One region of the Clostridium sp. LXY-7 genome, then DNA from elsewhere that is predicted to be linked to it. Evidence: a T-box and tRNA genes for the amino acid it is inferred to sense, from the RefSeq annotation. Region 1 holds a T-box; the other regions hold tRNA genes.
The links. A T-box is a leader RNA that pairs with one kind of tRNA and senses whether it is charged. The one in region 1 lies ahead of leuS (leucine--tRNA ligase), so its partner is inferred to be a tRNA-Leu.
Positions count from the first base shown of each region.

Region 2: it has a tRNA-Leu gene. The T-box ahead of leuS (leucine--tRNA ligase) is inferred to sense a tRNA for this amino acid. The anticodon was not compared.
Region 3: it has a tRNA-Leu gene. The T-box ahead of leuS (leucine--tRNA ligase) is inferred to sense a tRNA for this amino acid. The anticodon was not compared.

Region 1 covers NZ_JBLLJL010000005.1:114,401-117,619, forward strand. Annotated here, with positions in the region: gene ACI48Q_RS16935 (DUF5685 family protein) at 1-96, shown strand, start outside; gene ACI48Q_RS16940 (J domain-containing protein) at 92-724, shown strand; gene ACI48Q_RS16945 (hypothetical protein) at 764-1,267, shown strand; T-box leader at 1,316-1,517, shown strand; gene leuS (leucine--tRNA ligase) at 1,602-3,219, shown strand, end outside.
Region 2 covers NZ_JBLLJL010000002.1:652,228-655,446, reverse strand. Annotated here, with positions in the region: gene ACI48Q_RS10245 (ABC transporter substrate-binding protein) at 1-445, opposite strand, end outside; gene ACI48Q_RS10240 (helix-turn-helix domain-containing protein) at 707-1,747, opposite strand; tRNA gene ACI48Q_RS10235 (tRNA-Leu) at 2,096-2,179, opposite strand; tRNA gene ACI48Q_RS10230 (tRNA-Leu) at 2,199-2,284, opposite strand; gene ACI48Q_RS10225 (XdhC family protein) at 2,379-3,170, opposite strand; gene ACI48Q_RS10220 (molybdopterin-binding protein) at 3,181-3,219, opposite strand, start outside.
Region 3 covers NZ_JBLLJL010000002.1:885,902-889,120, reverse strand. Annotated here, with positions in the region: gene ACI48Q_RS11305 (serine hydrolase domain-containing protein) at 1-1,327, opposite strand, end outside; tRNA gene ACI48Q_RS11300 (tRNA-Leu) at 1,446-1,527, opposite strand; gene glsA (glutaminase A) at 1,829-2,743, shown strand; gene polA (DNA polymerase I) at 2,953-3,219, shown strand, end outside.

The DNA.
Region 1 (3,219 bases):
ACTAAAAATAAAGATTTGTTATATAACATTTTACAATTAGGTCTAATGAATAAAATAGAGAGTATTAAATTAAGGAGTGAAGAGAATCATGATTAACCCTTATGAGGTTTTAGGAATTAAAGAAAATGCCTCCCAAGAAGAAATAAAAAAAGCTTATAGAGAAAAGGTTAAACAATATCATCCAGACCAATATGGTGACAATCCCTTAAAGGACTTAGCAGAAGAAAAACTTAGAGAGATAAATGAAGCCTACGATACTCTAATGAAAAAAACTTCTTCTAATAATTACGGATATAGCAACTCAAATTCTGGATATAATCAAAGTAGCAGCTATTCTCAGAATCATTCTAATTCCAGTGATCTTAATGAATTTCAACAGGTCAGAATGGATATAAATCGTGGAGATATACATTCAGCTGAAAATAGACTTAACTCTATTTCTAATAGAAATGCTGAGTGGCAATTTTTAATGGGGATGGTACATTTAAGAAAAGGTTGGTATGATAGTGCATATAATTTAATAAATACATCTTGTAGAATGGAGCCTAACAACTTTGAGTATAAGCAAGCATTAAATCAACTTCATAATAGACAAAATTCCTATAGAAATACATATTATGGTCAAAGAAATAGTTCTAATGATTTATGTGGAACTTGTCTAAATCTATGGATGCTAGATACATGTTGTGAGTGTATGGGTGGAGATTGCATAAGTTGCTTGTAATGTCTGATATTATACATAATTTAATGAGGAGGGAGAACAATGCATAAAAGTAAGTCATCTAATATAGCCTTGGGAGGATTATTTGTAGCCTTAACATTAGTAGTATTATACTCGGCTACTTTTTTAAAGTTTAATACATTATTTTTACTAGGGCTAACAGCTGCAATTATACCACTAACAGTAATTACTACGGATGTTAAAAATGCCATACTAGTATATTTAGCTTCTTTAATGCTATCTTACTTTATTTTACCTGATAAAAGTATATGGCTTTTATATGTGATAATTTTTGGACCCTATGGTATTGCTAAATATTACATTGAAAGTATGCGTAACACCCCATTAGAAATTGGTCTCAAACTTTTATACTATAACTGTTCTACCATCTTGTTTTTCTTTATATATAAATTATTATTTGCTCCAGATCTGCCTGTAACCTATTCTATAATTTTAATAATAATAGTAGGTAACATAGCATTTTTTATATTTGATTATGTACTTACTGTATTTATTCAAAGTATGGCAAATAGAAGATTCAAATAGCTTGACATTAAGTCATAATTTAATGTATAATTTGTGAAAAGTTAATAAATTAATGCAGTGATTAGAAGTAGTACTAAGATATTTTATTTTCAGAGAGCTACAGTTTGGTGAGATGTAGTAATGAAAGCTTAGGAACTTGTCTAGGAGTTTACTTGTGATAAACAAGTACGGCTAAAACCGTTATATTATATAAGTGAGACCCTTGGGTCTAATTAGAGTGGTACCGCGGAACTATGCTTTCGTCTCTTATTTTTGAGACGAAAGCTTTTTATTTTGTTTAAGGCATATTAAAAAAATAATTTAAATATATCAATGTTTAATAGGAGGAAAAAATATGGCAAAATACGGAACTGTTGTTGATAATAAGTGGCAACAAAAATGGGAAGAAACAGAACTTTATAAATTTGATGAAAGTAAAATGGATAAAAAATTATACGTTCTTGAGATGTTTTCATATCCTTCTGGCAGCCAATTGCATGCTGGTCACTGGTTTAACTATGGACCTGTGGATTCTTGGGCTAGAATGAAAAGAATGCAAGGATATAACGTATTCCAACCTATGGGATTCGATGCCTTTGGTCTACCAGCTGAAAACTATGCTATAAAGACAGGTGTTCATCCTAAAGATTCAACAGATAAAAATATAGAAACTATGGAAAAGCAACTTAAAGCTATGGGAGCTATGTTTAACTGGGAAAATGAAGTGGTTACCTGTAGCCCTGATTACTATAAATGGACTCAATGGTTATTTTTAAAACTATATGAAAAAGGACTTGCTTATAGAAAGAATGCTCCAGTAAACTGGTGCCCAAGTTGTAATACCGTACTTGCTAATGAACAGGTGCTAGATGGAGTTTGTGAAAGATGTAGTAGCGAAGTTACTAAAAAAAATCTTACTCAATGGTTCCTAAAAATCACTGATTATGCTGATGAGCTTCTAGAAATGATTGATACCCTTGACTGGCCTGAAAAAACAAAGGCTATGCAAAAGCATTGGATTGGAAAATCTATAGGTTCTGAAGTAACCTTTAAAGTTGAGAACTCTAACCTTTCCTTCGATGTATTTACTACAAGAGTAGACACATTATTTGGAGTTACCTATGTAGTTATAGCTCCTGAAAATGAAATGGTAGATGAATTAACTATAGAAGAAAATAAAAATGCCATAGAAGCATATAAAGAAGCTTCTAAAAAGCAATCAGATATCGAAAGACAATCTATAACCAGAGAAAAAACTGGTGTATTCACTGGCTCTTATGCTATAAATCCTATAAACGGAAGAAGAGTACCTATTTGGATAGGTGATTATGTATTAAATACCTATGGTACTGGAGCTGTTATGGCCGTACCTGCTCATGACGAACGTGACTTTACCTTTGCTGAAAAATATAATCTACCTATAGAAAGAGTTATAAAAGGTGGAGAAGGTCTTCCATTCACTGAGTATGGTCCTATGGTTAATAGTGGTGAATTTAACGACTTACAGGGTGATGAAGCTAAAGAAGCTGTAGTAACTGAATTAGAGAAAAAAGGACTTGGTAAAAAGAAGGTTAACTTTAGACTTCGCGATTGGCTTGTTTCTAGACAAAGGTACTGGGGCGCTCCTATTCCGATAATTCATTGTGATAAATGTGGAATAGTTCCAGTTCAAGAATCACAACTTCCTGTAGAACTTCCATATGACGTAGAATTTGCACCAGATGGTAAATCTCCTCTTGCAAAATGTGATGAATTTATTAACACAACTTGTCCAAAATGTGGAGGCACAGCTCATAGAGAAGCAGACACTCTAGATACCTTTGTATGTTCTTCTTTCTACTATTTAAGATATATAGATAATAAGAATAATGAAAAATGCTTTGATACTGAACTTGCAAACAGTATGCTCCCAGTTGATAAATATGTAGGTGGACCTGAGCATGCATGTATGCATCTTCTATATGCTAGATTTA
Region 2 (3,219 bases), on a different contig from region 1:
ACCGATCTTCCTGAAATGCAGAAGACATAGAAATGATAATATCCGGATTTAATGCCAGAACAGCTTCTTTGGATGGCCATAAATCGGTAAGAATGGGAAGCTGAGAAATTTCCTTCTCATATTTAGAATAGGATTTATCAAGATAGCCCACGCCAACAATCTTGTCTTCTTCTTTAAAAGTTATCATCAGTTCAGCTAATGCTTGTCCAATGACTACAACTCGTTTAGGTTCTTTTTCAATTGTTTGAGTTATTTCTTTACCTGCATCTGTATAGACACTAAGCGTTACAGGGTAATGAATTTCACTTTCATAGGGCTGTTCTTGTGTCTTTATAGAATTATTTGTATTGTTATCACTTCTCGTATACGCATATTGTGAACAACCGGAAAAAATGACTAAACAGATGCTTGCCCCCAACAGAACTGATATTGTTTTTCTTATCATTTTCTTTCCTCCTAAATTTTATTTATGATGCTTAACCTAATTCATTTATATAGTATTTATTAAGTTAGTTATAGCTAACCCTAATGCAAAAATATTTATGTTTCTCATAAACACCTATGATTATATAGTGAAGCATCTTGAAACTATGCTGATAGACATGCGAATTTATGTTGAAAGAACGACTTTTGAATTTTTATCGAAAAATAAAAAACCACAGGCAAACGCCTGTGGCATAAATAATTTGAGATTTATAAATGGATCTTAATTGCTCTTTTGAAGCAAAGAGGATGTCCTATATTGTAAGGGAGTAACACCATATTGCCTTTTAAATGCGTAGCAAAAATTGCTGGGATTTGCATACCCTAGATCATAGGCAATTTCATTCACCGATTTATATGTATCTAATAACATAGAAGCAGCGCGTTGTAAGCATAATTTTCGATGATAACTGAAAATTGTATCTCCGTAAATAAATTTAAAACCCTTTGCAAGTTTTTTTGGATTAATTGCAAGCTTTTTTGATAAAGTATTAATAGTAGGTAATTCATATACATTATTCATAAGTATTTGTGGAATTTCTTTAATATGCTGTGTCTCATATTCACTTAATGCAATTATTTCTGGGGTGTCAATACCTAAAAGTTCATTTGAAACAATTTTTGAGAAAACCTCCATAACCTTGCTTTCGAAGAACAATACTCTTGATTTTTCTGGAAGACGGCAATTGTAAATCTGATGAAAAACATTGGCTATTTCAGGAGAAGTATTCACACCAAGATAATATTCAGAACGAATCTTATTCTCTAAATTTTCTATAGTATCCTCCCAAATTTCAATGCCTGAACTTCCAAAGTAGGAAGAAATAGCATTTTTTTCGGCTGTAATTGAGACACCCTGATACTTTTGATGTGCACAACGTCGCACCGTTCCATATGTATCACTAGACAGGGACACAGAAAGATCGTTAGTCCCAAAACATGTACTTCCTGTTTTTTCTTCCTGTATATAAATACATCCATCTACACAATACTCTATTTCAAAGTACTCTTGTGTTAAATCGAATACAGTTACTAAATCTTTAGAAAAAATAATATCAAAAATCAACAACATTACGTTTCCTATCAGATTGTAAACCTGTATGGAACCTTTTCCATACTCTGGTTTTATGTCATAAATAATGCCTTTACTATTTTTACTATTTGGTAAAAATCGAACTGTACCAATCTTCTCATGCATTTTTGCATACTGCATTAGCATATCTGTATAACCATTTTTAGAATTTATATAAAATTTATGTTCCATTTACAGGCTCCTTTCTTATAATTAAAAACCTATTCGGTTGCCGAATATTTTTAAGTTAGAGTATGCTAACTATATTTTATCATATCATATTCTTAGTATCACTTCCACTCTATATTGTTAGATTTGTAATACTATTAAAATCTAACTACAACAATTTAAAATTACTTAAATAAGCACCAATTTAGTACTTTACATCAGTGAAAAACCATATTTTTCAACATCAGACTTTCTAAGTAGTTGGTCATTTTATACATCTCACCGTAAAAAATAAACCACACATCTAGTAGCTTTTATAACTACTAGACGTATGGTCTAAAATTTCACTCTTAATATAAACTTCTTAAATATTGGTGCAGGTGAAGGGAGTCGAACCCCCACGCCGAAGGCGCTAGATCCTAAGTCTAGTGCGTCTGCCAATTCCGCCACACCTGCATAATATAAGTTAGTTATTTGGTGCGAAAGATGAGACTTGAACTCACACGGGGATACCCCACACGCCCCTCAAGCGTGCGCGTCTGCCGATTCCGCCACTCTCGCATATGATAACTAACAAATAAATTATATCACTAACTCCTATTAAATTCAATAATTATTTAGTTAAGTAAATAATCATTGAATTTGATTATCCATATTATTTTCCTAAATGAGCTAGAGTTCCTTTATTAGTTACTAGAGATATCTCACTAAGAATACTTAGAGCTATATCTTCAGGTGTTTCTCCACCTAAATCTAAGCCTATAGGTGTATACAAATTAGGTATATCTAAAGAATATCCATCTGCCTTTAGATTTGCTTTAAGCTTCCCTACCTTATTTTTACTTCCAATCATTCCTATATAATTTGCCTTTGAATTAATTACAGCTCTTAAAGCAATCTCATCATAAACATGACCTCTTGTAATTATAACCACATTGGATTTTTCATCTATAGGATAATTAGTTAGTTTTTCATTGATATCCCCTAAAATTAATTCATCAGCATCTTTAAATCTTTCCTTATTACAATAATCTTCTCTATCTTCAAATATAACTACATGATATCCTAGTATATGTGCTATGGAATGTAGTGGTAAGGCTACATGTCCTCCACCAACAATAAGTAGTTTTTTCACAGGAGCAAAAATCTTTATATATCCTTCAACTTCTCCACCACAGGCCATTTTTAATCCCTTCTCACTTTCAGTTAAACTAAAGGAAAATCTTCTATTGCTATTTTCTTTAATACACTCTTTACACAGGTCAATTAAATTTTTTTCTAATGCTCCTCCACCTATAGTACCAAGAACTTCTCCGCTCTGTACAACAGCCATCATAGTTCCTTCTCCTCTAGGAGAAGAACCACAAGCTTTGGTTATAATACTCAAGGCCACGATTTCTCCCTTTGCTACTTCTTTGTTTATTTTATCTAACATTAAATTTTCCATAATCTCACCTCTATTTTCCAAATGGGCATATAGGATAACGACATGTTTT
Region 3 (3,219 bases), on a different contig from region 1:
GCATTGGGAAAACCCAGCACATAATGCATATGGCAACAGTAACCATTAGCCAAACAACGGTTATGAGTATTCTCTTTTTTGTTATTGATTGCCGCTCATTCATTTTCTTTCTGCGTAACCCCAAAATAAAGAAAATGATAGCCAACAGGCAAACAATAATTGTGGTAAACGAAAGAATGATGTCCAAAAGCTGTATGCCACTTATTTTATACGACTGCGTAAGATTGCCGTCCAATATATCTTTAATGCTTTTTACCAGACCGATATTGGTATTAGCGCCGTTGGTTAGCAGGCAGAAGGCTGTTCGTTTATTTGGAAGTATTACCACTTCGGTTGAGAAATTGGGATTGCCCCCCGAGTGCTCAATAATTGTTTTGTCAGCGTTCACAATCCATCCAGCTGCATAATACATTCCATTGACATCCGGAACAGATACGTCTCCATGATGTGATTTCATGATAACCGCTTTAAATACTTCAGGTATATCCTGTACACCACCCATCTGTATGTTCATCCAATGCGCCATATCCTTTGTACAGGACATGATATATCCCGCCGGTTTGTTACCGGCATAATCCGGCGCGTCATATGGGCTTGTTATAAAAAAAGAAGATCGGTAGCCCTGCGCCAGTTGCCCGGTTGCTTGGGCTTCTTCTTTATAAACATAAGTATGATATAAGCCCAAGGGGCGAAATACCTGCTCCGTCATAAAGCTTTCATAGCTTTGACCAGACACAACCTCAATAACCAAACCTAATACATCATAATTGACAGTTCCATACTCGTATTGCTCACCGTGAGGAAATGCCAGTTCAGCATCCACCAATGCTTCCACGGTTTTTCGCAACATATCTGGCGTACTGCCTTGCGGGATGCTTTGAATATGCTTTCGATTTGTCAAGCCGCTGGTATGGTGCAGAAAGTGATTGAGTGTAAGGCTCTGCATATCAACGGGCATCCCTTTATACTCCATCGTAAGCCAAGGCAAATATTTCTGAACAGGGTCGGTCATGGACAGTAGTCCCTGCTCCTCTAACAATAAAATGCCCACACCAGTAAAAGCCTTACTAACCGAAGCCAGCTCGTATAGGGTGTTTTCACTCGCAGGCAACCTTTTCTCACGGTCTGCGTAGCCAGAGGAAAAGTAGAACATTTCATCTCCGGCGATTATAGAAATTGACATACCCGGTACACCAGATATACGACAGGCATCATCCAGCAATGTTTGTATTGCCACAGATTGTGCGTCCGATAGCGCATAAACCGGTGTTGCGAATCCTGTGAATAGTATAAGTGATGCTAGCATGGTAACGATGATCTTTTTCATTGAGACCTCCATTATAAAAAATGTCTGTACGGATAATATAAATTATCTTCAACTTAGTATAACATAAAAAATTAGGACAAAACATATGCCATTTTGCATCTGTTTTGTCCTATCATTCTGGTGCCGATGGCGAGATTCGAACTCGCATGGTTTCCCGCTTGATTTTGAGTCAAGTGTGTCTGCCGTTCCACCACACCGGCTTAGTACATTAAGAGTTTAACATATTTTTATTACTTTTTCAACATATTATAGAAAATTTATTTAATATATTGAAAAAGTAATAAAAATTCTACATTTAACAAGACTATATTATGAAATTAAGTTGATTAGGACCTCATATTAGTACTGGTGACTTATTATATAAAATTATTTCAGAAGTTAAAAAGTTTATTTGATTTACATAAATACACGTATTGAATTTTAATATGTATGTAATATAATAGGGATGGACATATAATTTTAAGGTTTAAAGTTATACTATGAAGAAATGGGGAGTATCAAATGCAAAGAATACTAGAGAATATCGTTGATGAGTGTAAAAAGTGGACCAATAGAGGTGAGGTTGCATCCTACATTCCTGAGTTAGCTAAGGCTAATTCCAATGTACTAGGTATTTGTGTAACGACGCTTGAAGGAAAAGAGTATTTTGCTGGAGATTATGATACAAAATTTACTATACAAAGCATATCTAAGGTAGTAACTTTAATGCTTGCTATTTTAGATAATGGTGTAGAGTATGTATTTTCAAGAATAGGGATGGAACCTACAGAATCTGGCTTTAATTCTATAATTAACTTAGAAACCCATGAGCAGAAAAAACCACTAAATCCTATGATAAATGCAGGTGCTATTGCTACTGTATCTTTAATTGGTGGAGATACTGCAGAAGAGAAGTTTGATAGAATATTAAACTTTACAAGAAAGATAGCTGGTAATGATGATATTCATATAAATACTGAGGTTTATACCAGTGAAAAAAACACTGGGGATAGAAATAGAGCCTTAGCATACTATATGAAGGGCAATGGAATTATTGAAGGGGATGTAGAGGAGATTCTAGAAGTATATTTTAAAGCTTGCTCCATGGAAGTAACTTGTAGAGATATAGCAAGAATAAGTGCAATGTTAGCTAATGAAGGGTTAATACTTAATAATGAAAGAATAATATCAAGAGAAGCATGCAGAATAATAAAAACTATTATGGTAACCTGTGGTATGTATGATGCATCTGGAAAATTTGCAGTACATATTGGAATTCCGGCTAAAAGTGGAGTTGGTGGTGGCATAATGGCAGCAGTACCAAGACGAATGGGAATAGGGGTTATTGGACCAGCTTTAGACAATAAAGGAAATAGTATAGGTGGAATTAAAGTTTTAGAAAAGCTTTCTCACGAATTAGATTTAAGTATTTTTTAAAATGTTATATAATATAATTAAATACGCCTAATAGGCGTATTTAATTATATTAATGTAATACAGAGAGATTTACATAATAGAACTATTGTAAATAATATAGACAATAATTATAGGAGTTAACTAAATAAATATTCTATGTTAAAGTTTATTAAATGGTAACTGAGAATTTATTGAATTATGAGAACTAAATATTTAAAGGAAGTGATAATATGAATAAACCTAAAGTAGTGATCTTAGATGGGAATAGCTTACTTTATAGAGCCTTTTATGCAATACCTGAACTTACAACTAAAGAGGGTATTCATACAAATGGAGTATATGGCTTTTTAAACATGCTTTTCAAAATTAAACAGGAAATAAATCCGGATTACATAATTACTGCTTTTGATAAATCTAAAAAAACCTTTAGACATGATGAGTATGAGGACTATAAAGCAGGAAGAAAGAAAACACCACCAGAATTGGTCATGCAATTT